Regions from separate parts of the Streptomyces sp. NPDC026246 genome, predicted to be linked through region 2. Evidence: riboswitches for the same ligand, from Rfam matches in the RefSeq annotation. Region 2 holds a riboswitch; each other region holds the start of a gene.
What was found. Region 2 has a riboswitch for cyclic di-AMP ahead of ACZ4M5_RS14025 (C40 family peptidase). Riboswitches for the same ligand answer to the same signal wherever they lie in the genome.
Positions count from the first base shown of each region.

Region 1: it holds a riboswitch for cyclic di-AMP, as region 2 does, so the genes downstream of both, ACZ4M5_RS23615 (transglycosylase family protein) here and ACZ4M5_RS14025 (C40 family peptidase) in region 2, are expected to answer to the same signal.
Region 3: it holds a riboswitch for cyclic di-AMP, as region 2 does, so the genes downstream of both, ACZ4M5_RS08885 (C40 family peptidase) here and ACZ4M5_RS14025 (C40 family peptidase) in region 2, are expected to answer to the same signal.
Region 4: it holds a riboswitch for cyclic di-AMP, as region 2 does, so the genes downstream of both, ACZ4M5_RS26600 (M23 family metallopeptidase) here and ACZ4M5_RS14025 (C40 family peptidase) in region 2, are expected to answer to the same signal.

Region 1 covers NZ_JBVHPJ010000009.1:238,151-245,541, reverse strand. The annotation lists gene ACZ4M5_RS23625 (FtsB family cell division protein) at 26-502, opposite strand; gene eno (phosphopyruvate hydratase) at 607-1,887, opposite strand; gene ACZ4M5_RS23615 (transglycosylase family protein) at 2,288-3,016, opposite strand; cyclic di-AMP (ydaO/yuaA leader) riboswitch at 3,021-3,187, opposite strand; gene ACZ4M5_RS23610 (transglycosylase family protein) at 3,416-4,405, opposite strand; gene ACZ4M5_RS23605 (cytochrome P450 family protein) at 4,585-5,859, opposite strand; gene ACZ4M5_RS23600 (nucleoside triphosphate pyrophosphohydrolase) at 5,906-6,913, opposite strand.
Region 2 covers NZ_JBVHPJ010000004.1:455,538-462,928, reverse strand. The annotation lists gene bioB (biotin synthase BioB) at 1-759, opposite strand, end outside; gene ACZ4M5_RS14050 (8-amino-7-oxononanoate synthase) at 910-2,037, shown strand; gene ACZ4M5_RS14045 (DUF397 domain-containing protein) at 2,162-2,392, opposite strand; gene ACZ4M5_RS14040 (helix-turn-helix domain-containing protein) at 2,402-3,262, opposite strand; gene ACZ4M5_RS14035 (ATP-binding protein) at 3,476-3,946, shown strand; gene ACZ4M5_RS14030 (DUF6328 family protein) at 3,955-4,266, opposite strand; gene ACZ4M5_RS14025 (C40 family peptidase) at 4,315-4,788, opposite strand; cyclic di-AMP (ydaO/yuaA leader) riboswitch at 4,792-4,991, opposite strand; gene ACZ4M5_RS14020 (ABC transporter permease) at 5,759-6,751, opposite strand; gene ACZ4M5_RS14015 (TetR/AcrR family transcriptional regulator) at 6,890-7,391, shown strand, end outside.
Region 3 covers NZ_JBVHPJ010000003.1:151,565-158,955, reverse strand. The annotation lists gene ACZ4M5_RS08895 (M23 family metallopeptidase) at 1-789, shown strand, start outside; gene pcrA (DNA helicase PcrA) at 878-3,361, opposite strand; cyclic di-AMP (ydaO/yuaA leader) riboswitch at 3,674-3,847, shown strand; gene ACZ4M5_RS08885 (C40 family peptidase) at 3,856-5,025, shown strand; gene ACZ4M5_RS08880 (SLAC1 family transporter) at 5,103-6,044, shown strand; gene ACZ4M5_RS08875 (hypothetical protein) at 6,022-6,375, opposite strand; gene ACZ4M5_RS08870 (C40 family peptidase) at 6,795-7,391, shown strand, end outside.
Region 4 covers NZ_JBVHPJ010000011.1:237,786-245,176, forward strand. The annotation lists gene ACZ4M5_RS26580 (SpoIIE family protein phosphatase) at 1-947, shown strand, start outside; gene ACZ4M5_RS26585 (MarR family winged helix-turn-helix transcriptional regulator) at 1,028-1,537, opposite strand; gene ACZ4M5_RS26590 (dihydrofolate reductase family protein) at 1,824-2,954, shown strand; tRNA gene ACZ4M5_RS26595 (tRNA-Met) at 3,059-3,132, shown strand; cyclic di-AMP (ydaO/yuaA leader) riboswitch at 3,432-3,588, shown strand; gene ACZ4M5_RS26600 (M23 family metallopeptidase) at 3,600-4,631, shown strand; gene ACZ4M5_RS26605 (aldo/keto reductase) at 4,776-5,729, shown strand; gene ACZ4M5_RS26610 (PrsW family intramembrane metalloprotease) at 5,757-7,103, opposite strand; gene trmB (tRNA (guanosine(46)-N7)-methyltransferase TrmB) at 7,162-7,391, opposite strand, start outside.

The sequences.
Region 1 (7,391 bases), on a different contig from region 2:
CACTGGGGGAGCACTGGGCGCGCGTTCAGCGGCCGGAGTCGTCGGCCTTGTCGATCCCGTCCCAGACATTGGCGTACCAGGGGCGGTCCGCCGCGCCCAGGTCGGTGCGCGCCTGCTTCGCCGCGTCCGGGTCGACGACGACGAACCCCGTCTCCCCCGGCATGACGTAGTGCAACCGCTGCCGGATCTGCTGCTCCGCGTACGCGTCGTCCTGCCAGCGCGCCTTGGCGTCGCGCAGCCGCTCGACGCGCTCCCGCGCCTGCTGCTGCTCGCGCTGCAGGTCCTCGATCTCGGCGCGCTGGGAGACGTACTGGCGCATCGGCCAGGCCAGGGCCACGATCAGCGAGCAGAGCACCAGCGCGAGCAGCGCCGCCCGGCCGGTCAGCCGGGAGCGGCGGGCCTGGCGCCTGGTCTGGGAGCGGTAGACCCGGGCCGCGGTCTGCTCACCGAGCAGCCGGATCCTGGTCGCGGTGGAGAACCGGTCCCGGTCCTTCACGGCCATGTCAGTCCGCCTCCCGCTCCACCGTCATACGCGCGTACGTCCCCGGACACGGTACGGGACCGAGTCCGGGGACGTACGTACGACGCTGCCTCTTGTGGCCGGGGTCAGCCCTTGAAGCGCGGGAAGGCGCTGCGGCCGGCGTAGACCGCGGCGTCGTCGAGGATCTCCTCGATGCGCAGCAGCTGGTTGTACTTGGCGACGCGCTCGGAGCGGGCCGGGGCGCCGGTCTTGATCTGGCCGCAGTTGGTGGCGACGGCCAGGTCGGCGATGGTGACGTCCTCGGTCTCGCCGGAGCGGTGGGACATCATGCACTTGAAGCCGTTGCGCTGGGCCAGCTCCACGGCGTCCAGGGTCTCGGTCAGCGAACCGATCTGGTTCACCTTCACCAGCAGGGCGTTGGCGGCGCCCTCCTCGATGCCGCGGGCGAGGCGCTCGGGGTTGGTGACGAACAGGTCGTCGCCGACGAGCTGGACCTTGTCACCGAGCTTGTCGGTGATGGTCTTCCAGCCCTCCCAGTCGTCCTCGAACAGCGGGTCCTCGATGGAGACGAGCGGGTACGCGTCGACGAGCTCCGCGTAGTACTCGGTCATCTCGGCCGCCGAGCGCTCCTTGCCCTCGAAGGTGTAGACGCCGTCCTTGTAGAACTCGGACGCGGCCACGTCGAGCGCGAGGGCGATCTGCTCGCCGGGGGTGTAGCCGGCTTCCTTGATCGCCTCGAGGATGAGGTCGAGGGCCTCGCGGTTGGAGCCGAGGTTCGGGGCGAAGCCGCCCTCGTCGCCGAGGCCGGTGGCCAGGCCCTTGCCCTTCAGGACCTTCTTCAGCGTGTGGTAGACCTCGGCGCCCCAGCGCAGTGCCTCGGAGAAGGACTCCGCGCCGACGGGCGCGATCATGAACTCCTGGATGTCCACGTTGGAGTCGGCGTGCGAGCCGCCGTTCAGGATGTTCATCATCGGCACCGGCAGCAGGTGCGCGTTCGGGCCGCCCAGGTAGCGGAACAGCGGCAGGTCGCTGGCCTCGGAGGCGGCGTGGGCGACGGCGAGGGAGACGCCGAGGATGGCGTTGGCGCCGAGCGAGCCCTTGTTGTCGGTGGCGTCCAGGTCGAACATCGCCTGGTCGATCAGGCGCTGCTCGGTGGCGTCGTAGCCGACCAGCTCCGGGCCGATCTGCTCGATGACCGCGAGGACGGCCTTCTCCACACCCTTGCCGAGGTAGCGGTTCGAGTCGCCGTCGCGGAGCTCGATGGCCTCGAAGGCGCCCGTGGAGGCGCCGGACGGGACGGCGGCACGGCCGGTGCTGCCGTCGTCGAGGCCGACCTCGACCTCGACCGTGGGGTTGCCTCGGGAGTCCAGGATTTCCCGGGCTACGACGACGTCGATGGACGGCACGAGCATCTCCTTCTTATGTGACGCGGTGACGCGGGTCGCGTGGACCCGGCGAGGTGCGGGCCGTGGTGGCTCGCGACATGAGCCTAACCGGCTCCGGGCGATCGGCCACCGGGTCGCCCACCCCATGGACAGAACCGAGAGTAAATTGTTTCCGAACGGAACAAAGCAGGTTCGCCACAACCGGCCGAAACTCGGCCGCCGGAGCCCGGGCGGACATGACCCCGCCCCGGTGCGTACGGGGGAACACGCACCGGGGCGGGGAGCCCGTGGGGACGGGGGTCCCGCCCGTGCGGCGGGGGGCCGCCTGTCAGGGCGGGGCCTCCCACGAGGGCGGGGGCCGCCGGGCGGCCGGACCGCGGGTGCGCGGTGCGGACCGCCCTGCGGCGGTGGGCGCTGCTGCTTACTTCAGGTGCAGCTGCTGGCCCGGGTAGATGAGGTTGGCGTCCTCGACGATGTCCTTGTTCAGCTTGAACAGCTTCTCCCAGCCGCCCTTGACCTTCTCCTCGGCCGCGATGGAGCTGAGGGTGTCGCCCTTGACGACCTTGTACTCGCCGTCGCCCTTCTTGACCTTCTTGCCGGTCGGGGTGGTGACGGTCTTCTTGGCGGCCGGACGCTCGTCGGAACGGGAGGCCGGCTGCTGCTGGGTCTCACGCGACTCGGTGCTCTGCTGGCTCTGCTGGCTCTGCTGGCTCTGCTGGTTCTGCTGCGAGGAGCCGGCGGAGCTGCCGGAGTCGGTGGAACCGCCGCCGGTGTAGCCGGCGCTCGACAGGCCCTTGCCGCAGACCGGCCAGGCGCCCTTGCCCTGGCTGGCGAGGACCTTCTCGGCGATCTCGATCTGCTGCGCCTTCGTGGCCTTGTCGGCGGTGGAGGCGTACTGCGTGCCGCCGTAGCCGGCCCACGTGGAGGCGGAGAACTGCAGACCGCCGTAGTAACCGTTGCCGGTGTTGATGGACCAGTTGCCGCCGGACTCGCACTGGGCGACGGCGTCCCACTCGGAGGCGGTGGCGGCGGAGGCGTTGCCGGCCGCCATCAGCGGAGCGGCGACGGCGGCGGAGGCGACACCGGCGACGGCGATGGCGCGAGTGGCCTTGGACGGACGACGGTGCTTGCCCTTGCCGGAAAACAGCATGGATGGATCCCCTCACCGACGCCTGCGAGGTGAGCTGTCGGGTTCGGGCCGGTTGAGTTGCCCGGCCACGTCCCTCACGGGACGCGGCTCCACCCCTAGCCCTTCCGGCGCAACAAGCCGGTCGGGCACCTACCTTGGGTCCCCCGCTCCTGCCTACGGCGCTTGACGCGACGACTGTTCCCGTACGGCCGCTGGCAGGATTCGGCGTTGCGGCCGCCGGGGCTCGCGGTGGCGAGCGGTCACGACCGTAGACAGGCGATCGCCGGAATTTCAAAGACGATCAAGGCTTCTGAGACCTATCTCTCACCACGTTTATACGGGACATAGGCCGCGAAACATGGCGTGAACTCGCGTCGATTCGGGGCGACTTCCGCCGCCGTTCCCGCACTGCCCGAACGGCTACTTCCCGTCCGTTTCGTCCTCTGCGGTAAGCGTCTGACCGGGCAGAACGAGCTCCGAGTCGCCCTCGGCCGCCTTCTCGCCCCCGGCGTACAGCTCGTGCCATCCCCCGTCGATCCGGAGGGAGTCGGCGATGGACCAGGCGCTGTCCCCGACGCCGACGATGTAGGCACCCTCCGACTTCTCGTCGGACGCCTCCTCGTCGCGTGAGGCGTGCCGCCCCGAGGAGCCGCCCGTACCGCCGTCCGCGGACCCGGCACTCTCGTCGGCGCTGGGGCCGCGGTGACGGCCGGAGCCGGCGTCCGCCGCAGCCGAGGAGCCGTCGCTCGGGCGGGACTTGCCGGACGCCTCGCTCTCGGGCGCGGCCGACCGCGAGCCGTCCGATCCCCGACCGGCACCACGAGAGTCGCGCGACTTGTCGGAATCACCCGATTCGCCCCGAGGTGCCGACGAGGCGTCAGGCGAAGCCGAGCGGGACGGGGAAGACGACGGAGACGTCGCGGACGGGGAGGGCGAGGCGGAAGACCCGGACGATTCGGACGAGTCGAGCAATCCGGTCGAGTCTGTCGGAGCGGAGTCACCGGACGAGCCGGACTCGCCACCCGAGCCCGACGAGCCCGTCCTGAGGCCGGAGAGGAGCCCACAGGTGTGCCAGGCGCCGACCCCCTGGTCGGCGAGGATTCTCTCGGCCACGGCTATCTGCTGCGAGCGGCTGGCCAGATCGGCGCTCGCGGCGTAGTCGAGACCGCCGTAGCTCTCCCAGTCGTCCTGGGAGAGCGCGAGGCCGCCGTAGTAGCCGTTGCCGCTGTTCTGGCTCCAGGCCCCGCCGGTCTCGCAGTCCGCGATCCGGTCCCAGGTGGCGCCGTCGGCAGCGCTGGCACCGGAGGCTCCGAGGAGCGGGATCGCAATGGCGGAGCCGGTCACTCCGGCCGCGACGAGGAGAGCCGGAGCCTGGCGGGGGCGACGGTGACGACCGTTCCCGGAGAGCATACGGAGACCTTTCGCAAGACAGCAGTGACCCGCGCGGCGCCGTCTCCGGGCCGCGTTGATGGGTGAACGTATCGGCAGACGATCACTTGTCACAAGTTCATGCCGCGCAGATCACGTGAAGATCACAGACATGACGGCGTGTCATGTTTGGCGGAGGCGCTCGCTGGACACGGCGGGCGTCACACCGCGGTGAACTCCACCGGGAGGGTGCGCAGCCCTCGCATGATGAGCCCGCCGCGCCAGCGCAGCTCGGCCGGGTCGGCTGCGAGCCGGAGGTCGGGCAGGCGCGTCAGCAGCGTGGCGAGGGCGGTCTGGCCCTCCAGCCGGGCGAGCGGGGCGCCGAGGCAGTAGTGGATGCCGTGGCCGTACCCGAGGTGCTGGTTGTCCCGGCGGGACAGGTCCAGCGCGTCCGGGTCGGCGAACCGCTCCGGGTCCCGGTCCGCGGCCGCCAGCACCACCAGGACCGGGTCGCCGGCCTCGATGCGCTGCCCGCCGACGGTCAGCGGCTGGGTGGCGAAGCGCCAGGTCGCGAGTTCGACGGGGCCGTCGTAGCGCAGCAGTTCCTCGACGCCGGTCTCCAGCAGGTCCTGCTCCCCGGCGGCGAGGGACGCCTGCAGGCGGGCCCGCTGCCCGGGGTGGGTGAGCAGGGCGTAGGTGCCGTTGCCGATGAGGTTGACGGTCGTCTCGAACCCGGCGAACAGCAGGATGAACGCCATGGCCGCCGCCTCGTTCTCGGTGAGGTGCTCACCGTGGTCGGAGGCGCGGATGAGCCCGGAGATGAGGTCCTCGCCGGGGGCCGGTTCGCCGGGCAGCGCCTCGCGCTTGCGGTGGATCAGCTCGGCGAGGTAGCCCCGCATCTTCTTCACCGAGCGGGCGACGCCGCCGCGGGGCCCGCCCTGGTGACGGATCATCATGCCCGCCCAGTCGCGGAAGTCGTCCTGGTCCTCGCGGGGGACGCCGAGCAGGTCGCAGATGGCGTAGATGGGCAGCGGGAAGGCGAACTCGTGGATGAGGTCCGCCGACCCCGTCCGCGCGAACCGGTCGATGAGCCCGTCGGTCAGCTCCTGCACCCGGGGGGCGAACTCGGCGACCCGGCGGGGGGTGAACGCCTTGGACACCAGCCGCCGCAACCGGGTGTGGTCCGGTGGGTCGATGTTCAGCAGGTGCGTCATCAGCTCCGCCTTGCGCTCCCCCGGGATCCCCGTCTTGCCCTTGGCGTGGGCCGGTTCGTCGTGGTGCGCCGGGTTCTTGGAGAGCCGGGGGTCGGCGAGCGTCTGCTTGGCGTCCGCGTAGCGCGTGACCAGCCAGGCCTCCACCCCGCTGGGCAGCCGCGTCCGGTGCACCGGGGCGTGCTCGCGCAGCCAGGCGTAGGCGGGGTAGGGGTCGCTCGCGAACTCCCAGGTGAAGAGTTCCGGGGCGGCGGCGGGCGTGCTGGGCTGGGGCTGGTCGGTCACGGTCCGACCGTATCCGGCCCGCCGGACCCGCCCGGCCCGGGTCTCCTCAGCCCTCGGCCTGCAGGATCGCGTCCCGGTAGGCGCGGGCCGCGGCTCTGAGCGCCGCCTCCGGGTCGACGCCCTCGGCCTCGGCGCGGACCGCCAGGGCCAGCAGCTCGTAGCCGATGCCCTCGACCGGGGGCAGGGGTATGTCGAGGCCGGCCGTACGGGCCCGGGAGGCCAGCTTGGCGGCCAGGGCCAGTCCCGGCTGGCCGAGGGGGACGCCGTCGGTGACGGAGGTGCGCTGCTTCTCGATCGCCTTGGTGCGCAGCCAGTGGGCCTTGACCTCCTCGGGGGTGGTGGCCGTCGCGTCGCCGAACACGTGCGGGTGGCGGTGGACGAGCTTGGCGACGATGCCGCCGGCCACGTCGTCGATGGAGAAGGGCGCCTCCGTGTCCTCCTCGGCGATGCGAGCGTGGAAGACGACCTGCAGGAGGACGTCCCCGAGCTCCTCGCGCAGTTCGTCGCGGTCCCCCTCCTCGATCGCCTCGACCAGCTCGTACGCCTCCTCGATGCCGTACTTGGCGAGGCCCTTGTGGGTCTGCCGGGACGACCAGGGGCATTCGGCGCGGATGCGGTCCATGACCTGGACGAGGTCGAGGAGGCGGGCGCCGGGCAGGTCGTAGGAGGCCGGGAGCAGCTCCAGCTCCGGCATGGCGAGGCGGCCGGAGCCGGCGAGGCGGGCCAGCCCGTCGGTCAGGGCCGGCTCGCCCTCGCCCGTCGCCACGACGACCACGGTGCGGCCGCCGGCGCAGGCGTCGACGAGGTCCTGCGCGGTGGGCGACGCCACCTCGACGGTGATGCCGGCCTCGCGCAGATAGGGCAGCTGCGGGTGGGCCCCGTCCGCGCACAGCACCCGGTCGGCCGCGTGCAGGGCCTGCCAGGCGGGCCAGGAGAGCAGGCCGGGGGCGACGCGGTGGCTGGTGGTGAGCAGGACGGCGCGGCCGGGGTCGGCGGCCGCACCCGGGGCGGCCTGCGGGGGGCCCGGGATGGCTTCGGAGCTGTTGGCGTTCACGTTTCGAAGCTATCCCACGTGGCGGACGGTGCCGGAAGTTGTCCACAGGGGGTGGGGCCGGGCTCTCGCGAGTTGTCCACAGGGGGGCGAGCGGGGCGCGCCGGGCGCGGAGGGTCCGCCAGGGGGCGAGCCGGGTGCTCGTCAGTGTCTGCGGGGGGGGGGGGGAGTAACCGGGCGGGTGCTTGTCAGTGCCCGCCCCGCGAGGGGCCGAGCCCGGGCGCTTGTCAGTGCCCGCTCGTGGTCCAACCGGGCGCTCGGCGGTGCCCGCCCGGCGTCCGACCAGGCATGGGGGCAGTGCCCGCGGTGGGGCCCAACCGAGTGCCCGGCAGTGCCCGTACGTGACCCGACCGGGTGCCCGGCAGTGCCCGCGCGGGCCTTAACCGGGCGCTCGGCGGTGCCCGCACGGTGTCCGACCAGGCGCGGGGCAGTGCGCGTACGTGACCCAACCGGGTGCCTGGCAGTGCCCGCACGGGGTCCG
Region 2 (7,391 bases):
CTGCGGGGTGAGGTTCCACTCCTTGCCGAGCGGTGTGCCCTCGAAGGGGATCAGGAAGTTGACCGGAACGGAGTCGGGGTCCAGTTCGCGCAGCGAGAAGACGACGTCGACCAGGTCCTCGTCCGTCTCGCCCATGCCGGCGATCAGCCCCGAGCAGGCGGACAGCCCCGCCGCGTGCGCCTTGTTCACCGTGTCGACGCGGTCGGCGTAGGTGTGCGTGCTGGTGATGTCCCCGTACGTCGCCTCGGACGTGTTGAGGTTGTGGTTGTAGGCGTCCGCTCCCGCCTCGCGCAGCCGCTCGGCCTGGCCGTCGGCGAGCAGGCCCAGACAGGCGCACACCTCGACGCCCTCGTTGTTCTCCTTGATGGCCTTGATCGTCTCGGAGACCCGGTCCACGTCGCGGTCGGTCGGACCCCGTCCGCTGGCCACCAGGCACACCCGCTTGGCGCCTCCGGCCACCCCGGCCGCCGCCGCGTCGGACGCCTGATCCGGCTTGAGCCAGGTGTACTTCAGGATCCCGGCCGTGGAACCGAGCCGCTGCGAACAGTACGAGCAGTCCTCCGGGCACAGGCCCGACTTCAGGTTGACGAGATAGTTGAGTTTCACCCGTCGGCCGAACCAGTGCCGGCGTACCTTCCCGGCCGCGGCCACCACATCGAGGAGGTCGTCGTCGGACGTCCGAAGGACGGCCAGTGCCTCGTCACGGGTCGGCGTCTCGCGCCGAAGCCCCTTGTCCACCAGCGTGTTCAGCAGGTCCATGAGAGCCGATCCTGTCCTACGGACCCGCTCCGGGCCAAGGAGACTTCACACAAGCAATCGGGTTCGACGTGTGGGTATTGCCACACAGTGACCCGCTGGTCGTCCCGCTAGTGTCTGTGCACTGCCTACAAATCCCGCGGAGGACCCCCCATGGCGTTCGGCTGGCTCGACGAGCAGGCGCAGCGGCGCCGCAGCGCCGGACTCGTCCGGACTCTGCGCCCCCGCCCGGCCGACTCGCCCCTCCTCGATCTCGCGAGCAACGACTACCTCGGACTGGCCCACCATCCCGAGGTGGCCGAGGGGGCGGCCCGGGCCGCCCGGGTCTGGGGCGGCGGAGCCACCGGCTCCCGGCTCGTGACCGGCACCACCGAACTGCACACCGAACTGGAAGACGAACTGGCCGACTTCTGCGGTTACGAGGCGGCCCTGGTCTTCTCCTCGGGCTACGCCGCCAACCTCGCCGCCGTCACCGCGCTGGCCCCGCACGGCTCACTGATCGTCTCCGACGCCGGCAACCACGCCTCGCTCATCGACGGCTGCCGGCTGGCCCGCGGCGCGACCCAGGTCGCCGCGCACGCCGAACCGGAGGCCGTGCGCAAGGCCCTGAGGACACACGACGGACCCGCGATCGCCGTCTCCGACACCGTCTTCTCGGTCGACGGCGACGCCGCCCCGCTCACGGAACTGGCCCGGGTCTGCCGCGAGCACGGCGCCGGACTCGTCGTCGACGACGCCCACGGTCTGGGCGTCCTGGGGGAGGGCGGCCGGGGCGCGCCCCACACGGCGGGCCTCGCGGGCGCCGAGGACGTCGTCACGACGGTCACCCTCTCGAAGTCGCTCGGCAGCCAGGGCGGAGCCGTCCTGGGCCCCGCGCGGGTCGTCGACCATCTCGTCAACGCGGCGCGGACGTTCATCTTCGACACGGGACTGGCCCCCGCCGCGGCCGGGGCGGCCCTGTCGGCGCTTCGGCTGCTGCGCCGCGAGCCCGAACGGGCCGGCCGGGCCCGTGCGGTGGCGGGCGAACTGCACGCACGTCTGAGCGCCGCGGGTCTGGAGGCGGTACGCCCCGACGCCGCGGTGGTCTCGGTGCGGGCGCCCTCGGCCGAGGACGCGGTGCGCTGGGCGGCCGAGTGCCGCGCGGCGGGCCTGGCCGTGGGCTGCTTCCGTCCTCCCTCCGTGCCCGACGGCATCTCCCGGCTCAGGCTGACCGCCCGCGCGGACTTGACCGGTGAACAGATCGAACGCGCTGTACGAGTGATCGGCGAGACGCGGCCATGAGTCGGCGTGACACGGCCGTGCGTCGGCACGATGACGGACTGATCGGACGGGGGACGGGCCTCTTCAGCGGCTGAAGCGGCTCAAGCGGCCGGCGCAGCAACCGGGGCAGCTGATCAGAAGGGCTTCACAGACGGGTCAGACCGGCGGTGAAGTGCGCCCAGCTCCGCGGTGAGAAGAGGAGCGCGGGCCCGTCCGGGGCCTTGGAGTCGCGCACGGCGAGCAGTCCGGCCCAGGGCGGGGCGTCCGGACGCGCGGTCTCGACGCAGTTGTTCGCGCCGGTGCTGTAGCTGCTGCGCAGCCATCGCACACCGTGCAGTGCGCGGCTCGAGGGGACATGACGAGGCAGTGCACGCATGGTGCCTCCTTATGCGCCGGTGGCTGTCCCGGCAATGAAATCCAACGAATCCTCGGGCGAAAGGGCGTGGATCAGAAGGGAGTTGAAGGCCTCCGTGTAGGCCCGGAGGTCTTCTTTCCGTTCGAGGTAGAGGCTACTCGTCAAGTGGTCGAGAACAACCACGTCCAGATCAGAAGTGCTCGAAAATGACAAGATTACGAAAGGTCCGGTCACCCCGATATGCGCACCGGCGGCGAACGGCAGCACCCGAAGCCGTACGTGGGGCAGCCGTGCCGCCTCCACCAGCCGCTCCAGCTGGCGGGCCATGACCCCCGGGCCGCCCACCTCCCGCCGCAGCACCGCCTCGTCGAGGACGGCGCTGAACTCCAGCGGCGGGTCCGCGCGCAGCACGTCCTGACGGGCGAGGCGCACCTCCACGAGGGTGTCGAGCCGGTCCTCCGGTACGTTGCCCACCGCCGCCCTGGTCACCGCACGGGCGTACTCGGGCGTCTGGAGCAGGCCGGGGACGACGGTGGTCTCCAGGGTGCGCATCGCGGTGGCCTGGGACTCCAGGCTGATGAAGTCGCGGTAGGTCGGGGGCAGCACACCGCGGTAGGCGTGCCACCAGTGGTGCCGCCCGCCGCCGTCGTCCGAGCCCGCCAGCACCGTGAGCAGGTCGCGCAGTTGGGAATCGGCCACGCCGTAGGCGTCGAGCAGTAACCGCACGTCGGCCGGTTTCACCCCGCTCGTCCCGGTCTCGATCCGGCTGACCTTCGACTGGTGCCAGCCCACCAGCCGGGCCGCCTCACCACTGGTCAGCCCCGCCGACGTGCGCAGGGCACGCAGTTCGGCACCCAGTTTCCGGCGGCGCACCGCGGGACCGTGCTGCATGCGCTTCTCCCTACTCCTTCCGGACCACCCATATACGGTCTCGCGTCGCAGAGTTCACCGCTTTGGGCGACAGATATATGCATATCTTGGTGGATCGCCGTCCTTCGGAGGTGTTCTGGTGGCACTCTGGCGACGAAGCACCAGTCCGGGACCGTACTCGAACCATCCGCGTGATGTCGGACTGCGGTCCCGTGGGAAAGGGACGGCGTCGCCATGGCAGACCATCTGGAAGCATCCGTCACTCTGCCGAGCGATCCCGCCTCGGTCCCCGCGGCGCGCGCCTACGTGGTGGGCACGCTGGCGGAGTGGGGCCTGCCGGCGGACACGGAGGTGTCCGACACCGTCCGGCTGATCATCTCCGAACTGGCCACCAACGCCGTCCAGCACACCTTCGGCCAGTCGCCCACGTTCACGGTGGACGTCGAGCTCGACCGTGACGAGCACCTGCGCATCGGCGTCACGGACAGCCACCCGCGTTTCCCCAGGCGTCTGCCCGCCGCCGTCCAGCAGGACAACGGCCGCGGCCTGGTCATCATCCGGTGGCTGACCGCGGAATGCGGCGGCAAGCTGCGCATCCGGCCGACGCGTGAGGGCGGCAAGACGATCACGATCGAACTGCCCTGGATCATCCCGGCCCAGCCGGTGCCGTCCGGGGGACCACGGGAACCCCAGGACTCCGACTGAGGCGCCTCTCACCTCTTCCGGCCCCGCGACCCCGTCCGTTCAACGGCGCCTGGCAGCCCCCACAGGCCGGCGCAGACCGCCGGCAGCAGCGTGACGACGAACGTGACGCGCGGGACCGGGTCCAGGTCCTCGAAGCGCGCGGTGAAGGCCGGCGACAGCGGACAGGCGGACAGGATCTGCACGCCCGTCCGGGTGACGCGCAGCTGCTGGAGCAGCTCGGCGACGTCGTCGTCCGCGCGTTGCAGCGGGGTCTCGTTGCGGGCGGCGCAGGGGCGGTGCCCGGCCATGCCCGCACGGGTGACCGTACGAGCCGCCTTCACGCTCTCGGCGTGCGGCGGCGCGTCAGGACGCCGCCGCACGCCGGGCGATCACTTCACGCGCCCGTACCAGACGCTCTTGGTCCAGATCTTCTGCAGTCGCACCACGTCACCGGTCTTGGGGGAGTGCCACAGCTTGTTCTTACCCGCGTAGATACCGACGTGGTACACGTTCTTGCCCGAGTGGAAGAAGACCAGGTCCCCGGCCTTGCGGCTCTTGGCGGAGATGTGGCGCGTCTTGTTGTACTGCTGGGCGGCCGTGCGGGGCAGCTTCTTGCCCGCCTTCTTGAACGAGTACAGCGTCAGCCCGGAGCAGTCGAACCGGTGCGGACCGGTGGCCCCGTACTTGTACGGCGATCCCTTCTTCGACGCCGCGATCTGGAGTGCCTTGGTCGCCGTGGTGGCTGCCGCGGCCTCGGACGAGAAGCCGGGCGCCACTATCGAGCCGCCGACGGCGGCGATGGTGAGGGCCGAGGCCGTACCGGCACGGGCCATGAGCGACGGGACACGATTGAGCGCAGTCATGCGCAACCCTTCGTCAGCCGCCTGTGAAGGATGACCTGTCGGATTCGGGCTGGCGAAGTTGCCCGGCCGCTGACGCGGCTTCACCCCAAGGGCTGCTCGGACCCGATCATGGCGTGACCGTCCCGGCGACCCGTCGTGCTTGGGTCCTCCACTCCTGCCGATCCACTCCTGTCGACCGGTCATCCGGGCGGCGGCAGGACTCGGCGTCCGCCCGGATCGCCCCGCCGCTGCGGCGGGGGCTTGTCGTCAGTCAGGGATCTTGACTCATGGCTGTCCCGAAATCCCAACGGAACCGAGGATTTGTGTTGTTACTCACCACTCACCCGTTCGGGTGGACACGTCTGTGTTCGAGCCGCCGTCCACCCCGCCGTGGACGGTCCGACCAGGGATGGAATGTCCAATTCCGCCCACCGGTCAGGCCCATGGCGCAACTTCAGCCACGCGAAAGCCGGACGCGTGTCTACTCCGAACAGGGGTACGCCATTTGGTCGGTTTCGACTCGGAGCCGGACGCTCCGCCGACCGGCGCGCTCGCGGCTGCAGACCCGCCTCAACTGGCGGACCCCGGCGTAAGGGTGACGCGGGCGGTGCGTCGCTCGCGGCCCGGCACGCCGCCGGAGCGCGGGCCGGCGTGGCGGCGTGCAGTTCCGTCTCCGCCCGTTGGTGCATCAGGGTGAGCGCGACGCGCCGGATTGATCCGTCCGAGGAGGCTCGGCCGGGCCGGCTGACGGAGCGCCAGGGCGGTGGGCAGCGCGGCGCGCTGGAAGGTCGGGGCTGTCGGTCGCGGGCGCCCGGGCGAGTGCCGTCGTCCCCCGGCACGGCAAGTCCATCGCCGCCCCCCGGGGTCTCACTGCCCCACAGGGCCGGGAGCCGGGCTCCGCAGGAACGACGGGACCGTGCACCCCCGTCCGCTACAGCGGGAGTGCACGGTCGTTCGCGTGCCGTCGCCCGGCAACGGCCGTCGCGTACGGTCAGCCGACCGTCGCGAGGTCTCGCGGTTCCTCGGCGACGGCGCCGCTCTTCTTGCGGGCGCGCAGGGTGTTGCCGAGCAGTACGGCCCCCAGTCCCAGCGCCGCCCACCAGGCCAGGGTGAGCGCCGGCCCGGTCGCCGCGGCACCGTCGAAGTAGGACACCGAGCGCAGCAGCGACGTGCCCGCGCCGGGCGGCAGCCACTGGCCGATCGCCCCGGCCGGCTCCGGGAGCATCTGCGGGGCCGAGGTGGCTCCGGAGAAGGGGTTGCCCAGCAGCATCACCAGGGCCGCCCCGATGCCCGTGCCGGCGGGGCCGATCAGGGCGGCGAGACCCGCGACGGCCGCGCCGACGGCCAGGGTGGACAGACCGAGCGCCGAGGCCTCCACCCACCAGTCGCCCGCGAGGGCTCCGAGCCAGCTGTGCGCGATCCCGGCGGCGACCGCGCCCACCAGGGCGGACGCGGCGAGCAGTGCCGTCACGGCACGGATGCCGCGCAGTCCCAGCAGAGTGACCACCGCTCCGGCCGCGATCCCGGCCAGGGCGAGCGGCAGCACGGCGGCGTTCAGCACGACGCCGCGGGGATCGCTCGCCGGAGTGGGCACCACGTCGACCGTCCGCACGGGGGTGCCCTCGGCGGAGGGCTGCCGGGCCACGGCCTGCTGCAGGAACTGGGCGACGGCCGGCCCGGCCGCGGACGCCGTGAGCAGTTCGGGTCCCCGGGGCGTCACCACGATCGCGCCGTAGACGCTCCGGTCCTCGATGGCGTCGCGGGCGGCGGCCTCGTCGGCGTAGCGGTGGATCTCGAAGGCGCCCTCGTGCTGCTGGAGCTGCCGCTCGGCCTGGGCCGCGGCGGCGGGCGGCCCGGCGACCCCCAGCGGCAGGTCACGGGGGGCCGTGCGGGAGGCCGGCCAGGCGAAGGCCCACAGGGCCAGGGCGGCGAGGACGGGCACGAGGACGACGACCGCGATCAGCGGGCGGGCGCGGGAGGACATGGAGGTCTCCTGAGGGAGAGGACCGCGGGAGCGGAGGGAACGGGAACTCAAAAAGAAGGATCGTTCGTTTTGCTTCCTCCACCGTCCTCCCGGAGTCCGTCCTTGTCAAGAATGAATATTCGTTTTACGTTAGGGGGCATGGCCCGTGTGTCCCAGGAACACCTCGACGCCCGCCGCCGCCAGATCCTCGACGGCGCCGCGCTCTGCTTCGCCCGCAACGGCTTCCACGCCACCTCCATGCAGGACGTGCTGAAGGAGGTCGACCTCTCGGCGGGTGCCGTGTACCGCTACTTCCGCGGCAAGGAGGAGCTGATCGGCGCGATCGTGACCGAGGTCCTCGGCTCGGTACGGGAGGCCTTCGAGGAGGCGGCCCGTCAGACCCCGCCCCCACCGCCCGACGAACTCGTCGCCTCCGTGCTCGGCAGGACGCTCGGCGCCCGCGAGTCCCTCGTCGTCGACGGCAGGCCCGCCTTCCCCCGGCTCGTGATCCAGGTGTGGACGGAGACCCTGCGCAACGAGGAGCTCGCGGCCCTGCTCCGGGAGGGCTACGGCTCGGTCCGCGCGTCCTGGGGCAGGATCGTCGAGGCCTACCAGAAGGCCGGGATGATGCGGGCGGACGTCGAACCGGACCACGTGGCCC
Region 3 (7,391 bases), on a different contig from region 2:
CAGGAAGAGGTCACGCCCCCCGGTTCCCGGGCGGCCGCGCGTGCCGGGTCCCGTTCCCGCCGCCGTACGCCGCCGAAGCGTTCGGCGCTGCTGACCGTCGCGGTGCCGTCGGCGTGCGTGATGGGGGTCGCGGGGATCGCGGCCGCATCGGTGGGCAGCTTCACCGAGGACAGCACGGCCGAGGCGCACACGACGGCCGCGGACGTGCAGCCGGTGAAGCCGGCCGCCGCCAACAACAAGCTCGACACGCAGTTGCAGAGCCTCGCCGCCGGCGCCGACGACTTCGCCGACCGGGCCAGCCGCACGCAGGAGCGCATCGACCTCAAGGCCCAGCAGGTCGCCGAGAAGAAGCGGGCGGCCGAGGAGGCGGCCCGCAAGGAGCGGCTGCGCCCCAAGTTCGCCCTGCCGGTCTCGCAGCACGGACTGAGCGCCTACTACGGCCAGTCGGGCATCAACTGGATGTCCCTGCACACGGGCATCGACTTCCCCGTCGCGTACGGCACGACCGTGATGGCCGCGACCGACGGCACCGTGCGCACGCAGTGGAACAGCGCCTACGGCAACATGATGATCGTGACCGCGAAGGACGGCACGGAGACGTGGTACTGCCACCTCTCCACCTACACCGTCCCCTCCGGCACGGCCGTGAAGGCCGGCGACCCGATCGCCCGCTCCGGCAACTCCGGCAACTCCACCGGTCCGCACCTGCACTTCGAGGTGCGCCCGGGCGGCGGCTCCGCGATCGACCCGCTCCCGTGGCTGCGCAGCCACGGCATCAACCCGGCCTGATCCCACGGCGGTCGGGGACGCTCCGGCGGTCCCTCCCGGCCCCCGGCCCCCGCCCGCGGCGTGCGAACGGGAGCCTCCTCTCAGCGGGTCAGAGCTTCTCCACCGGCGCGTAGCGCAGCAGCAGCCGCTTGGGCTTGGTGTCGCCGAAGTCGATCGTCGCCTCGGCGTTCGCGCCCGTTCCCTTGACCGCGACGACCGTGCCGAGCCCGAACTGGTCGTGGGTGACCCGGTCCCCGACGGTCAGCGCCACCACCGGCTTCTCGGCGGTGCGGCGCGTGGCGAAGCCGGAGGCACCGGACGCCGAGGAGCGCGAGCGGGACGAGGACAGGGAGGCCGCGACCGCGGAGACCGGCCCGGAGGACGCGGGCACGGTCGAACCCGTGCGCTTCCACTCAACGTGGGCCGGCGGGATCTCCTCCAGGAACCGGGACGGCGGGTTGTACGACGGCTGGCCCCAGGCGCTGCGCAGGGTGGACCGCGTCAGATACAGCCGCTCGCGGGCGCGCGTGATCCCGACGTAGGCCAGGCGGCGTTCCTCCTCCAGTTCCTTGTTCTCCCCCAGGGCACGCATGTGCGGGAAGACGCCGTCCTCCATGCCGGTGAGGAAGACGACCGGGAACTCCAGGCCCTTGGCGGTGTGCAGGGTCATCAGCGTGATGACGCCGTCGCCGTCCTCCTCGTCGGGGATCTGGTCGGAGTCGGCGACCAGCGCGACCTGTTCGAGGAAGTCGGACAGGGTGCCGCCGGTCTCCGCGTCCTCGCCGCGTTCCTGCTCGAACTCCATGGCGACGGCGGCGAGTTCCTGGAGGTTCTCGATCCGGGTCTCGTCCTGGGGGTCGGTGGACGCCTGGAGCTCGGCCAGGTAGCCGGTGCGCTCCAGCACGGCCTCCAGGACGGTGGCCGGTCCGGCGCCGGACTCGACGATCGTGCGGAGGTCCTCCATCAGCGTGTTGAACCGCTTGACGGCGTTGGTGGAGCGCGCGGCCATGCCGTACGCCTCGTCGACGCGCTTGAGCGCCTGCGGGAAGCTGATCTTCTCGCGCTGGGCCAGGGCGTCGATCATCGCCTCGGCGCGGTCGCCGATGCCCCGCTTGGGGACGTTGAGGATCCGGCGCAGCGGCACCGAGTCCTCGGGGTTGGACAGCACGCGCAGGTAGGCCAGGACGTCCCGGACCTCCTTGCGCTCGTAGAAGCGCACGCCGCCGACGACCTTGTAGGGCAGGCCGACGCGGATGAAGACCTCTTCGAAGACACGGGACTGGGCGTTGGTGCGGTAGAAGACCGCGACGTCGCCCGCCTTGGCCTCGCCGGCGTCGGTGAGGCGGTCTATCTCCTCGGCGACGAACTGCGCCTCGTCGTGCTCGGTGTCGGCGACGTAGCCGGTGATCCGCGCACCGGTGCCCGCGTTGGTCCACAGGTTCTTGGGGCGGCGGGACTCGTTGCGCTCGATGACGGCGTTGGCCGCCGACAGGATGGTCTGCGTGGAGCGGTAGTTCTGCTCGAGCAGGATCGTCGTCGCGTCCGGGTAGTCCTCCTCGAACTGGAGGATGTTGCGGATCGTCGCGCCGCGGAAGGCGTAGATCGACTGGTCGGCGTCGCCCACCACGCACAGCTCGGCGGGCGGCACCTCGGCCTCGGGCGGCACGTCGACGGGGTGCTCGGAGGTGCCGACCAGCTCGCGGACCAGGGCGTACTGGGCGTGGTTGGTGTCCTGGTACTCGTCGACCAGGACATGGCGGAAGCGGCGGCGGTAGTGCTCGGCGACGTCCGGGAAGGCGCGCAGCAGGTTGACCGTCGTCATGATCAGGTCGTCGAAGTCGAGGGCGTTCGCCTCGCGCAGCCGCGACTGGTACATCGCGTAGGCCTGGGCGAGGGTCTTCTCGAAACCGTCGGTCGCCTGGGCGGCGAAGTCCTCCTCGTCGATCAGCTCGTTCTTCAGGTTGCTGATCTTGGCGCTGAAGGACTTCGGCGGGTAGCGCTTGGGGTCCAGGTCCAGGTCTCGGCAGACCAGCGCCATGAGCCGCTTGGAGTCGGCGGCGTCGTAGATCGAGAACGACGAGGTGAAGCCGAGCTTCTTGGACTCGCGGCGCAGGATGCGCACGCACGCGCTGTGGAAGGTCATGACCCACATCGCGTTCGCCCGCGGGCCGACGAGCTGCTCGACGCGCTCCTTCATCTCGCCGGCGGCCTTGTTGGTGAAGGTGATGGCGAGGATCTGGCCCGGGTGCACGTGCCGCTCGGCCAGCAGGTGGGCGATGCGGTGGGTGAGCACGCGGGTCTTGCCGGACCCGGCGCCGGCGACGATGAGCAGCGGGGAGCCGGAGTGGACGACGGCGGCCCGCTGGTTGTCGTTGAGCCCTTCCAGCAGTGCGGCGGCGTCGATCACCGGGCGGGGCGCGCCGTCCCGGTAGTGGGTGTCGCGGTCCGGCGGCACGTCGAACTTCCCGCCGAACAGATCGTCCGGAAGCGGCTCCGGAGCGTGATCGTCCTCGGGGGGCGGCGGGGGCTCGTCCGCGGGGCCCCGCTGGGCCTGGAGGCTCGCCAGGAAGTTGTCGTCAAAGAGGCTGCTCATCGCTCTCCGAGTCTAGGGCGCCCCACTGACAGCCCGCCGCCACCCCGGGAACATCGCCCCGCACACCGGCCGGACCGCCGACTCCTGGCGCGTTGTCACCCTCCAGTACCGCGTGATCACGGTCCGCTATGTCCATAACAATTCAGGGCAAGTCACGACCAAGCCGCCGGGATCGTTCACTCCGAGCGATGCTCCCGGGAAAGGTCACGAAAATGTATCGGGCATATCACCCATCAACCTTCACAGGGACCACACGAGTTGGCTACCGTGCGATCAGGCCGCACGACCCTCTCCGGCGAACGTCGCCGGGCCGCGCGGCCTCCGCCGAGTCCGGTGTGCCGCAGCGGCAGCCGGAGCCGGGGACCCAACCGAGAACCCCGGGGTGAATCGGCCCGCCTCCGTATCCGGAGAAGGCCGTAGGGCAACCCTTCCGAACCACCCGCCCGAACCCGACAGCTAACCCGGTAGGCGGACGATGGAAGGAGTCGCCTCCCTTGGCGTCGCACCGCAAGTCGCGTCCCACCGGTTCGCGCGTGGCAGGCATACGGACCCCCGCCCTGGCAACGGCGGCCCTCACCTCGGTGGCCCTGCTGTCCCAGTCGGCCAACGCCGCCCCCGAGGCCGACGACAAGCCCAGCCTCGAAGAAGTCGAGAAGAAGGTCGACGACCTGTACCGCCAGGCCGAGTCGGCGACCGACAAGTACAACGGCGCCAAGGAGAGGACGGCGAAGCAGCGCAAGCGCGTCGACACCCTCCTCGACGACGTCGCGCAGCGCGCCGAGAAGCTCAACGAGGCGCGCGACAAGCTCGGTTCCTACGCCTCCGCCCAGTACCGCACGGGGGCGGCCGCGCCGGAGACGGCGACGTTCCTGCTCGCCGACACCCCGCAGGACTACTTCGACCAGACCCAGCTGATGGACCGGATGACCGGCCGCCAGAAGGAAGCGGTCGACGACTTCGTCACACAGCAGTCCGAGACGATGACGAAGCGCCGTGAGGCCACCGAGAGCCTCGAGAACCTCACGGACGCGCAGGGCGACCTGAAGGCGGCCAAGGCGGCCGTCCAGCGCAAGCTGGCCGACGCCCGCGAGCTGATGTCGAGGCTGACCGCCGCGGAGAAGGCGCGGCTCGCGGCGATCGAGCAGGAGAAGCAGCGGGAAGCCGCCCGCCGGGCCGCCGAGCTGGCCCGGCAGCAGGCCGCGCAGGAGCAGGCGCAGCGCGAGGAGGCCCCGCGGCAGGAGAGCGGCTCACCGTCGCCGGACTCCGGCTCGCCCTCCGCGCCGGCCCCGGTGGACTCCTCGTACGCCACCAAGGCGGACAAGGCCCTGGCGTTCGCGCGCGCCCAGATCGGCAAGCCGTACGTCTGGGGCGCCGTCGGTCCCGGCTCCTACGACTGCTCCGGCCTCACCCAGGCCGCCTGGAAGGCCGCCGGCGTCACCCTCCCGCGCACGACCTACGACCAGGTCGACGCCGGCACCACCGTTCCGATGTCGCAGGCCCGGCCGGGCGACCTGGTCTTCTTCTACGACGACGTCACGCACGTCGGGCTGTACATCGGCAACGGCATGATGATCCACGCGCCGAAGCCGGGCACGTACGTGCGCGAGGAGTCGGTCTACTACGACGGCGAGTCGGCGATCCACAGCGTGGTGCGGCCCGCCTGAGCGGACGCGGACGTTTTTGAGGGGCACGCGCGCGTGCCCCTCACCTCCGGCGCGCGTTGCTCTCTAGCATCGGCACCATGTCCGGTCCCTCCCCGTTTGCCACCTGGTGGGCGACGTATGCGCTGGCGACCGGCACCGTGTCGGTCGGTCTCGACTCCGCGGGTCACGCCGCCCTCTCCCGCGTCGTGCTGGCCCTGGCGTGCGGGGCGTGGCTGGTGGCGGCCGTGAGCCTGCTGCAGCGGGCGCGCGGCGCGTGGCGGGCGGAGGTGCCGGCCGTGTTCACCACCGCGGCGGCCGCCGCCCTCCTCGGCACCGGTTTCACCGCCGCGGGTCTGCGGTCCGTGGCCTGGGCGCTGCTGGCCCTGTCCGCGCTGGTCTGGGCGGTGCTGCTGGCCGTGGAGGTCGGGGGCCGGCGGGGGACGGTGTTCCTGCGGTGTGTGGCCACCCAGTGCCTCGCCGTGCTGGCGGCCGCCTTGGCCGCGGCCGAGTCGCTGGCCTGGCCGGCCCACGCGGCCCTGGTGCTGCTGTGGCTGGGGCTCGCGCTGTACGGCTTCGCCCTGTTCCGCTTCCAGCCCCGGCAGGTGGAGGAGGGGCGCGGCGACCACTGGTTCGCGGAGGGCGCGCTCGCGGTCTCCGCGCTGGCCGGGGCGCAGCTGCTGTCCGCCGACAGCTCCCGCCTCTACCTGTGGAACGAGGACGACGGCGACGCCCTGCGCAACACCGCCGTCATCCTGCTCGTGCTCGCCGCGGTCGCCTGCGTCGCTCTCCTGGTCGCCGAGCTGTTCTGGCCGCGGCACCACTACGACGCGCGGCGCTGGGCGACCGTGTTCTGCTGGGCCGTGACGGCGACGGCCACCCTGGAGGTCGCCGCGGCGCTCGACGTCGCCTGGCTGGACGTCGCCGGCCAGGCGCTGCTGTGGGCGGCCGTGGCCGCATGGCTCGCCTGCACCCTCTGGGCGGCCGCCTCGGCCCGGGCCGGTGCCCGGTCCTCCCGGGTCAGGTCCAGAGCACGGCGATGAAGACGTTGGCCGTGGTGAGCAGTCCGACCAGACCGAACAGGCCCTTGTCCACCCGCTCCTCGTCGCGCTTCACGTAGACCAGGCCGAGGATCACGATCAGGAGCGCCAGCTTCACGGCGATCTTGATGTTGTTCACGGACTGGTCGTCGGCCTGGTTGAGGCCGACCAGGGCCACGCCGGTGACCAGCATGGTCAGTGCGCCGTGCAGCATCGCGGGCGTGAAGCGGGCCGTACCCTCGCCCATCGCCTTCAGCTGGGTGAGGAAGCCACCCAGGAGCGAGGCGATGCCGATGATGTGCAGGCCGACGAAGAGGTGGATGAGTACGTCCATGAGGCCGGAGCCTAACCAGGGCCCGTCCGGCCGCCGGACACCGGCCCGGTGGTGCATATATGCGCCCCATAGCACCCGATCACCGCCGCCCGCCCATGATCTCGGGCTTCGGTCATCACGCTGAGTGAAGCGAAGGGCGCCGAGGCGGGATCTTGGTCGCATACGGTCACCACCGGTCCTCCGGGGACAGTTCCGCACACCCGCCACGAGGGCCGCACGCGCACCTCTACCGTCCTTCAGCAGGTGACCGGCTCCCCACCGCCGCCCGGGCCAGGGGCGGCAGTCGGACACCACCGCCGAGAAAGTCCGGCGGCGGCCCGTCTCCCCTGTGCGGGCCGCCGCCGGACGCGCAGGCCGCCCGTCCGCTCCCGGCGACCGCACACCCCCACCGGCGGTCGAGGAAAGGACGTGGCCCCCAGGTGGCAGCGCACCGCAAGCCCCGACAACGCCCCATGGCCGGCGGCCCGGCCCGTACGGCCGCCACGATCGCACTCGCCTCCGCGGCGACGGCGACGGGCTTCGACGGAACCGGGCACGCCGAGCCGCAGCTCACCCCCGGCCAGGTCAGGGCCGAAGTGGCCAAGCTGTACCGGCTGGCGGAGGCCGCCACCGAGAAGTACAACGGCGCGAAGGAGCAGGCGGACGAGGCCCGGCAGCGGCTGAGGGGGCTGCAGGACCGGGCGGCCCGCTCGCAGGAACGACTCGACGCGGCCCGGCAGGCGCTCGGCTCGGTCGCCGCCGCGCAGTACCGCTCCGGTGGCCTGGACCCGGCGATGCAGCTCGCCCTGTCCGACGACCCCGACCGCTACCTGGAGAACGCGGAGTTCGTCGAGCGGGCGGGCGACCGGCAGAGCGCCGCCGTCCGGCGGGTGCGCAGCCGGCTCCGCGAGATCGAGCAGCTGCGCGGGGCCGCCCGCGTCGAGCTGGCCTCCCTCAAGGAACGGCAGGCGGAGCTGAAGCGCCACAGGACGGCCGTCACCGGCAAGCTCGGCTCCGCGCGGCAGCTGCTGTCCCGG
Region 4 (7,391 bases), on a different contig from region 2:
CGGCGTCCGCCGCGCTGGTGGCGACGGAACTGGCGACCAACCTGCTGCGGCACGCCGAGGGCGGCCACGTGCTCATCGGCCTCGTCGAGCGGACGGACGGCGGCGGTCCGCGCACCTGTGTGCAGCTCCTCTCGCTGGACCACGGGCCCGGCATCCCGGACGTGGCCGCCGCGATGCGCGACGGTTACTCCACGACCGTCGCGGCCTCCCTGGGCGCGGGGCTCGGCACCTGCCGCCGGGTCGCGAACGACTTCGACCTGCACAGCGCCGTCGGCCGGGGCACCGTCGTGCTGGCCCGGATCGACCACGAGATCGCCGTCCGCCACCCGGGGACGTCCGCGCCGCCCCCGCGCGCCGGCGGTGTCAACGTCCCCCTGGGCCGGGCGGCCCACTCCGGCGACGCCTGGGCCCGTGTCCGCGCCGGGGACCGGCTGACCCTGCTGCTCGCCGACGGGCTCGGGCACGGGGAGAAGGCCGCCGAGGCCTCCACCGCGGCGGTGACCGCGCTGCGCGGCCTGGCCGAGCTGCCGCCGCCGGAGATCCTGCGGCGTCTGGGCCCGGCTCTGCGCCCCACCCGGGGGGCGGCCGTCGCCGTGGCGCAGGCCGATCTGTCCACGGGACGGCTGGACTTCGCCGGGATCGGCAACGTCGGCGCCCGGCTGCGCACCGGCGGGGAGTGGCGGCCGCTGCTGTCCCGGCCCGGCATCGTGGGGGCCCAGGCACCGGCCGACGTCCCCGTGCAGAGCGGGCCGTGGCACGACGACAGCCTGCTGGTGCTGCACAGCGACGGTCTGCCCAGCCGCTGGAGCACGCCCGAGGACGTGCTCCTGACCTGCGACCCGGCGGTGGTCGCCGCGGTGGTGCTGCGCGACTCGGGCAGTGCGGCCCGCCCGGTGCGCGACGACACGTGTGTGGCGGTGCTGAAGGGGGGCTCGCCCGGGGCTTGACGGCCGGGCGGGGGCGTGCGGACCGGGCGGGGGCGTGAGGCCGGGCCGGGGCGAGGGGACCGGCCGGTCCCTCGGATCCCTCACGGGCCGGCGGGTGGCTCGCCGGCTCGGGGCGGCGCGTGGTCCTGGGCGGCCAGGAAGGCGCGCAACCCCCTTCTCAGTGCCTCCCGTTCGGCAGGCCGCATCGCGGCCACGGCGACGGTGAGGGCGTGGGTGCGGCGACCGGCGACGTCGCTCAGGACGTTGCGGCCGTGCGTGGTGAGCCGGAGCTGGACCTCGCGGCGGGTGTCCGGGTGCGGGGCCCGTTCCAGCAGGCCGGCCGCCGCGAGCCGGTCGCAGAGGCGGCTGGCGGTGGGCAGGCCGATGTCCAGCCGCTCCGCCAGGGCGGTGAGGTTGAGTCCGGGTGCCCTCTGCACCGTGCGCAGCGCCCGCAACTGATGCGGGGACAGCCGCAGGGACGCCTCCTGGGCCGCGACCGTCCACAGGACCGCCAGGCTGTCCACCGCGTCGGCGATCTGCGAGGCGACGGCTTCCGGGCCCTCGCCCGGCCCCCTGGCCCGGTGGTCACCGGGCCCGCCGAATCCGGTCACAAAACGGTCACTTTCCATAAGCTCCGGGTGCTGTGGAGGTCGCCCTCTTGCAAAGGCTGTACCCGAAGAGCCGAGCGGCAAGCAGACCGTTGCACGGCCGTCACCGGCCTGACGGCGGCTCAGCCCGCGCCGGGTTCCGCCGGTGCGGCCGGCGGCGGGGGGGTGCCGTCCCCGTCCGGCCGGGTGACCGCGTAAGACTTGGCCACGTCCCACTCAGCCCGGCCAGCCCGTCCAGTCCCATCCAGGCCCATCCAGTCCCGCTTTTCCGACCAGCCGCGGAGCGTCGATGCCTCACCCGTACGTCCTGCTGTCCGCCGCCGTCTCCCTCGACGGCTACCTGGACGACACCGGACCCGAACGCCTGTTCCTGTCGAGCCCGGCCGACTTCGACCGCGTCGACGAGGTGCGCGCGTCCGTCGACGCGATCCTGGTCGGCGCGGGCACGATCCGGGCCGACAACCCCCGCCTCCTGGTCAACTCCCCGGAGCGCCGCGCCGCCCGCACCGCCGCGGGCCGGCCCGAGTACCCCCTCAAGGTCACCGTCAGCGGCACCGGCGACCTCGACCCGGAGGCCCACTTCTGGCACACCGGCGGCGAGAAGGTCCTCTACACCACCGACGAGGGCGCCGGGCGCGCCCGCGCCCTCGGCCTCGCCACCGACGTCGTCCCGCTGGGCGCGGCCCTCGACTGGCGCCGGCTCCTCACCCACCTGCACGACGTGCGGGGCGTGCGGCGGCTGATGGTCGAGGGCGGCGGCCTGATCCACACCCAGCTGCTCACCCAGGGGCTCGCCGACGAGATCCAGCTGGTCCTCGCCCCGCTCTTCGTGGGTGACCCCGACGCGCCCCGCCTCTTCGGCCCCGGCGGCTACCCGCCGGGCCGGCTGCGGCTGGTCGACAGCCGCCGGATCGAGGACGTCGTCCTGATGCGCTACGAACCGACCGCCCCCGGCACCGGGCCGCTCCCGGTCGCCGCCGACCACCGCTGGCTGGCCGCCGCCTGCGAGCTCGCGGAGCACTGCCCGCCCTCCGCGACCGCGTTCAGCGTCGGGGCGGTGGTGGTCGCGGCCGACGGCACCGAACTGGCCCGCGGCCACTCCCGCGAGGGCGGCGACCCGGTGGTTCACGCCGAGGAGGCGGCCCTGGCCAAGCTCGATCCGGCCGACCCCAGGCTCGCCGGGGCGACCGTCTACAGCAGCCTCGAACCCTGCGCCCGCCGTGCCTCCCGCCCGGCGCCCTGCGCCCGGCTGATCCTCGACGCGGGTGTGCGGCGGGTCGTCACGGCCTGGCGCGAGCCGGACACCTTCGTATCCGGGGCCGACGGCAGCGGTGTCCTGGCCGCCGGGGGAGCGCAGGTCGTCCTCCTGCCCGAGCACGAGGAGCGGGCCAAGGCCCCGAACCGGCACCTGCTGCCCTGAGCGCGGCGCTCCGGGCCGGGGTGTGCCGGGGCCGGTGCCGGGGGCGCCGGACCGGGGTGTGCGCGAGACGTCCCGCGGATGGCGTACACTGGTGAACACAACGACGCGGGGTGGAGCAGCTCGGTAGCTCGCTGGGCTCATAACCCAGAGGTCGCAGGTTCAAATCCTGTCCCCGCTACTGAAGGCCGAGGGCCGGAATCCGAAAGGGTTCCGGCCCTCGGTGCGTTTCCCTCCGGTCGTCGACCGGCCGTCACACACGGTGAGTGAACCGCCCCGCTGCGCATAACAACTGACACACCGTCAAGTCCCGTGCGGTGTCCGGGAGGCGGTCAACTCGCCCGATTCACCCCGGTCGTGGCAGGTTGGTCCGCGCGAAAAAGGTTAATGATCAAGCGGAAGCGCTGGAATACGCACCGCGCCATCCATTAACGTTCGATAACGCAGCGCGGTCGTCCCAGCCGTCACAGAAGGCGGCTCCGTGCGCACGCGCCGAATCCCGCAAGGGAACCGGGGAACCACCACTTGGGGTGAATCGAGCGGATGCCGCCGTGGCAGCACGGCAGGTATACGCGCGTAGGAGACCTTCCTGCTCCGAACCCGTCAGCTAACCCGGTAGGCGAGAAGGAAGGAAAGGAGCACGCCCACGTGGCGTCCAACCGGCCTGCCCCCGCTGCCCCGTTCGCGGCGGACCAGCGCGACCCCGAGACCTTCGGCTTCGGCCGTCAGCGCACCGACGAGGGCCCGTTCCAGGAGTGGAACCCCACCGCGGAGTCCATCCGCCCCGTCCGTGGCCGGCACCGCGTCTCCAAGCAGCGCGGCGGAGGACTCGCCCGCAGCTCCACCGTCCTCGGCGTCGGTGTCATAGCCGCCGTCGGCGCGGGCGGCATGGCCAGCGCCCAGACCGGCAAGCCGCCGGTGTCGATCTCCGTCCCGGACCTTCCCTCGGTGGGTTCCCTCCTCTCGGACGACGACACCCCCGAAGGCTCCGCCACCCCGCTCAGCAGCCTGGGCACCACGACCGCCGAGGCCGAGCCGGGCGCCGACGGCGCCGGTGAGGCCCTGCGCGCCCGGATCATGGCCCAGGTCGAGCACCAGCAGGACCAGATCGACACCAAGGCCGCCCAGGAGGCCGCGGCCGCCGCCGAGAAGGCGGCCCAGGAGGCCGTCGCCAAGGCCGAGAAGGAGGCCAAGGCCAAGGCCGCCGAGGCGAAGAAGAAGGCGGAGGAGGCGGCCGAGAAGAAGGCCGAGGCCGAGCGGCTCGCCGCCCTCGCCAAGCAGTACACGCTGCCGACCTCCTCGTACACCCTCACCTCCAGCTTCGGCCAGGCCGGCGCCTACTGGTCCTCCGGCTACCACACCGGTCTCGACTTCGCCGCCCCCACGGGCACACCGATCAAGGCGGTCCACAGCGGCACCATCACCGAGGCCGGCTGGAACGGCTCCTACGGCTACAAGACCGTCCTCACCCTCGACGACGGCACCGAGATCTGGTACGCGCACCAGTCGTCGATCGGCGTCAGCGTCGGCCAGAAGGTCGGCACCGGCGACGTCATCGGCCGTGTCGGCGCCACCGGCAACGTCACCGGCGCCCACCTCCACCTCGAAGTCCACACCGGCGGTTCCGCGAGCGGCATCGACCCCATGGCGTGGCTGCGGGGCAAGGGACTCAACCCGTAGACGCACCGCGCCCGTCGAAGCACCGGCAGCCCTGACGACGACCCCCCGGCGTCAGGGCTGCCGGTCTTCGCCGGCCGGGGTGTTCGCCCGGGGTCGTGCGCAGCTTGCGGAATGGGCCGTTCCGCGCGGTCGTTGACCCAGGGTATGACTGCTACGACGAATCTGCGCAAGCTCGGCTCCTCCGACCTCGAGGTCTTCCCGCTCGCCCTCGGCGGCAACGTCTTCGGCTGGACCGCCGACGAGGACCGTTCCTTCGCCGTCCTCGACGCCTACACCGCGGCCGGCGGCAACTTCGTCGACACCGCCGACGTCTACTCGGCGTGGGCCGAGGGCAACCGGGGCGGGGAGTCCGAGACCATCCTCGGCAGGTGGCTCCGGGCGCGCGGCAACCGCTCCGAGGTCGTCGTCGCCACCAAGGTGAGCCAGCACCTCGACTTCCAGGGGCTGTCCGCCGCCACCATCAAGGCCGCCGCCGACGCCTCCCTGCGCCGGCTGGGTACCGACCACATCGATCTGTACTACACCCACTACGACCGGCCCGAGGTGCCCGTCGAGGAGATCATCGGCGCCCTCGACGAGCTCGTCAAGGCAGGCAAGGTGCGGCACATCGCCGCCTCCAACATCTCCGCGGAGCGGCTGCGGGAGTCCCTGGAGTTCTCCGACCGCGAGGGACTGGCCCGCTACGTGGCCCTCCAGCCCCACTACAACCTGGTCTCCCGCGACACCTACGAGGGCGGGCTCCAGGACTTCGCCGAGCGCAGCGGCCTCGCGGCCGTGCCCTACTACGCGCTCGCGTCCGGCTTCCTCACGGGCAAGTACCGCCCCGGTACGACCGTCGAGAGCGCGCGGGCCGGGGGCGCGGCCAGGCACCTGGAGACGGAGCGCGGGCGCCGGGTGCTCGACGCGCTCGACGAGATCGCCGCGGCGCACGAGGTGCCGGTGGCGACGGTGGCCCTGGCCTGGCTCGCCGCCCGCCCGACCGTGGTCGCGCCGATCGCCTCCGCGCGGACGGTGGAGCAGCTGCCGGCGCTGGTGGGGGTGGCGCAGCTGACCCTGACGGACGCGGAGACCGCCCGGCTCGACGAGGCCTCCGCCTGACGGGACGCGGGGGAGCGGCGGCGCGGCTCAGGAGCGGTAGGGGTTGTACGGGCTGTACGCCGGGTGGGGAGCCGGCTGGTGGACCTGGCCGTACGCGCCGTGCACCCCGTGCACCGGCCAGGGCTGCACCATGGCCGGAGGCGGCGGGGAGGTGATCCGGGCCGCGTGGACCAGGGCCGGGCGGGCCGCCTCCCGGCGCCGCCACAGCTCGCCGAGCAGTTCCAGCTCGCGGACCGTGAAGCCGGCGCCGGCCCGGCCGCGGCGGGCCCGGTGGCGGAGGAACGCGAGGGACGTCGCGTATGCCTCGTACCGCGCCACCTCGCGCGCCGCGCCCCTGCCCGCATGGCGCCGGGCGTGGGCGCGGGCGATCCGCCGGGCCCGCATCGAGCCCAGGGCGTACGGCTCCGCCGGGTCCAGCCAGCCGGCCACCGCGTACGCGGGCAGCTCCTCGCGCACGGTCCGCAGCTCCCGCTGCCGGGTCCAGATCACCAGCCACGTCAGCAGACCGAAGATCGGCACCATGAACGCCGCGTACACGGCGAAGAAGCCGTACTCGCCGAACGACGAGGAGCCGTTCCACATCGCGTGCATGCCCATCGCCAGCAGCAGCCCGGCGAGCGGGAACGCCACGCCGCGGACCCGGCCGCGGTCCCCCCGGAGCGCGGCGACGCCGAAGCCGATGCCGGTGAGGACCGTGAACAGCGGGTGGGCGAACGGCGACATGATGATGCGGACGAAGAAGGTCGCCGCCGTGACGGACGCGATGCCCCTGCCGCCGGTCATCTGGTCCGTGCCGAAGGCGGTGCCCAGGTAGAGGATGTTCTCGGTGAACGCGAAGCCGGTCGCCGTGACGCCGGCCACGACGACGCCGTCGATGATCCCCGTGAAGTCGCGTCGCCGGAACAGGAAGACCAGCAGGACGGCCGCCGCCTTGGCGGACTCCTCGACCACCGGCGCTATCACCGTCGCGCCGAGCGTGTCCGCGCCGGACGGGTCCGCGGTGGCCGTGGCTATCCATCTCGTGGCGAAGCTGTTGGCGACGATCGCTATCAGCGCGGCCGCGCAGGCCCCCCAGGCGAAGCAGAACAACAGGTTCCGCCAGGGGCCCGGTTCGACCCGGTCCAGCCAGCGGAACGACGCCAGCAGCAGGGGGACCGGGAGGACGGCCAGGCCCAGCCCGACCAGGAACCCTTCCGTACCGGTCTCCTCGCGCACCAGGGCGAGGATGACCAGGCCGGATATCGCGAGGAGCGTGCTGGGCGCGCCGTAGCGCACCCAGGGCCGCTGCCACCAGTGCGCGTGCCGCAGGGACCCGCCGACGGGGGTGCCGTCGGCGGGTCCGCTGGGATACGGATGCGGGGAACTGGTGGCCACGGCTTCGACCCTAACGACGGAGGGGCGCCGTCCGCAGGCGGGAAGGTGACGGGCGCGGTCAGGCGCCGGCGGAGGGCTGGGGTTGGTCCGCGTGTGGTACGCGCCGGAACAGGAGGTCGTTCACGACATGTCCCTTGTCCAGTCCCTGGCCCTCGAAACGGGTCAGCGGCCGGAAGTCGGGGCGCGGGGCGAAACCGCCGTCGGCCTGGGTGTTCTCGAAGTCCGGGTGCGCCGTGAGGACATCGAGCATCTGTTCGGCGTACGGCTCCCAGTCGGTGGCGCAGTGCA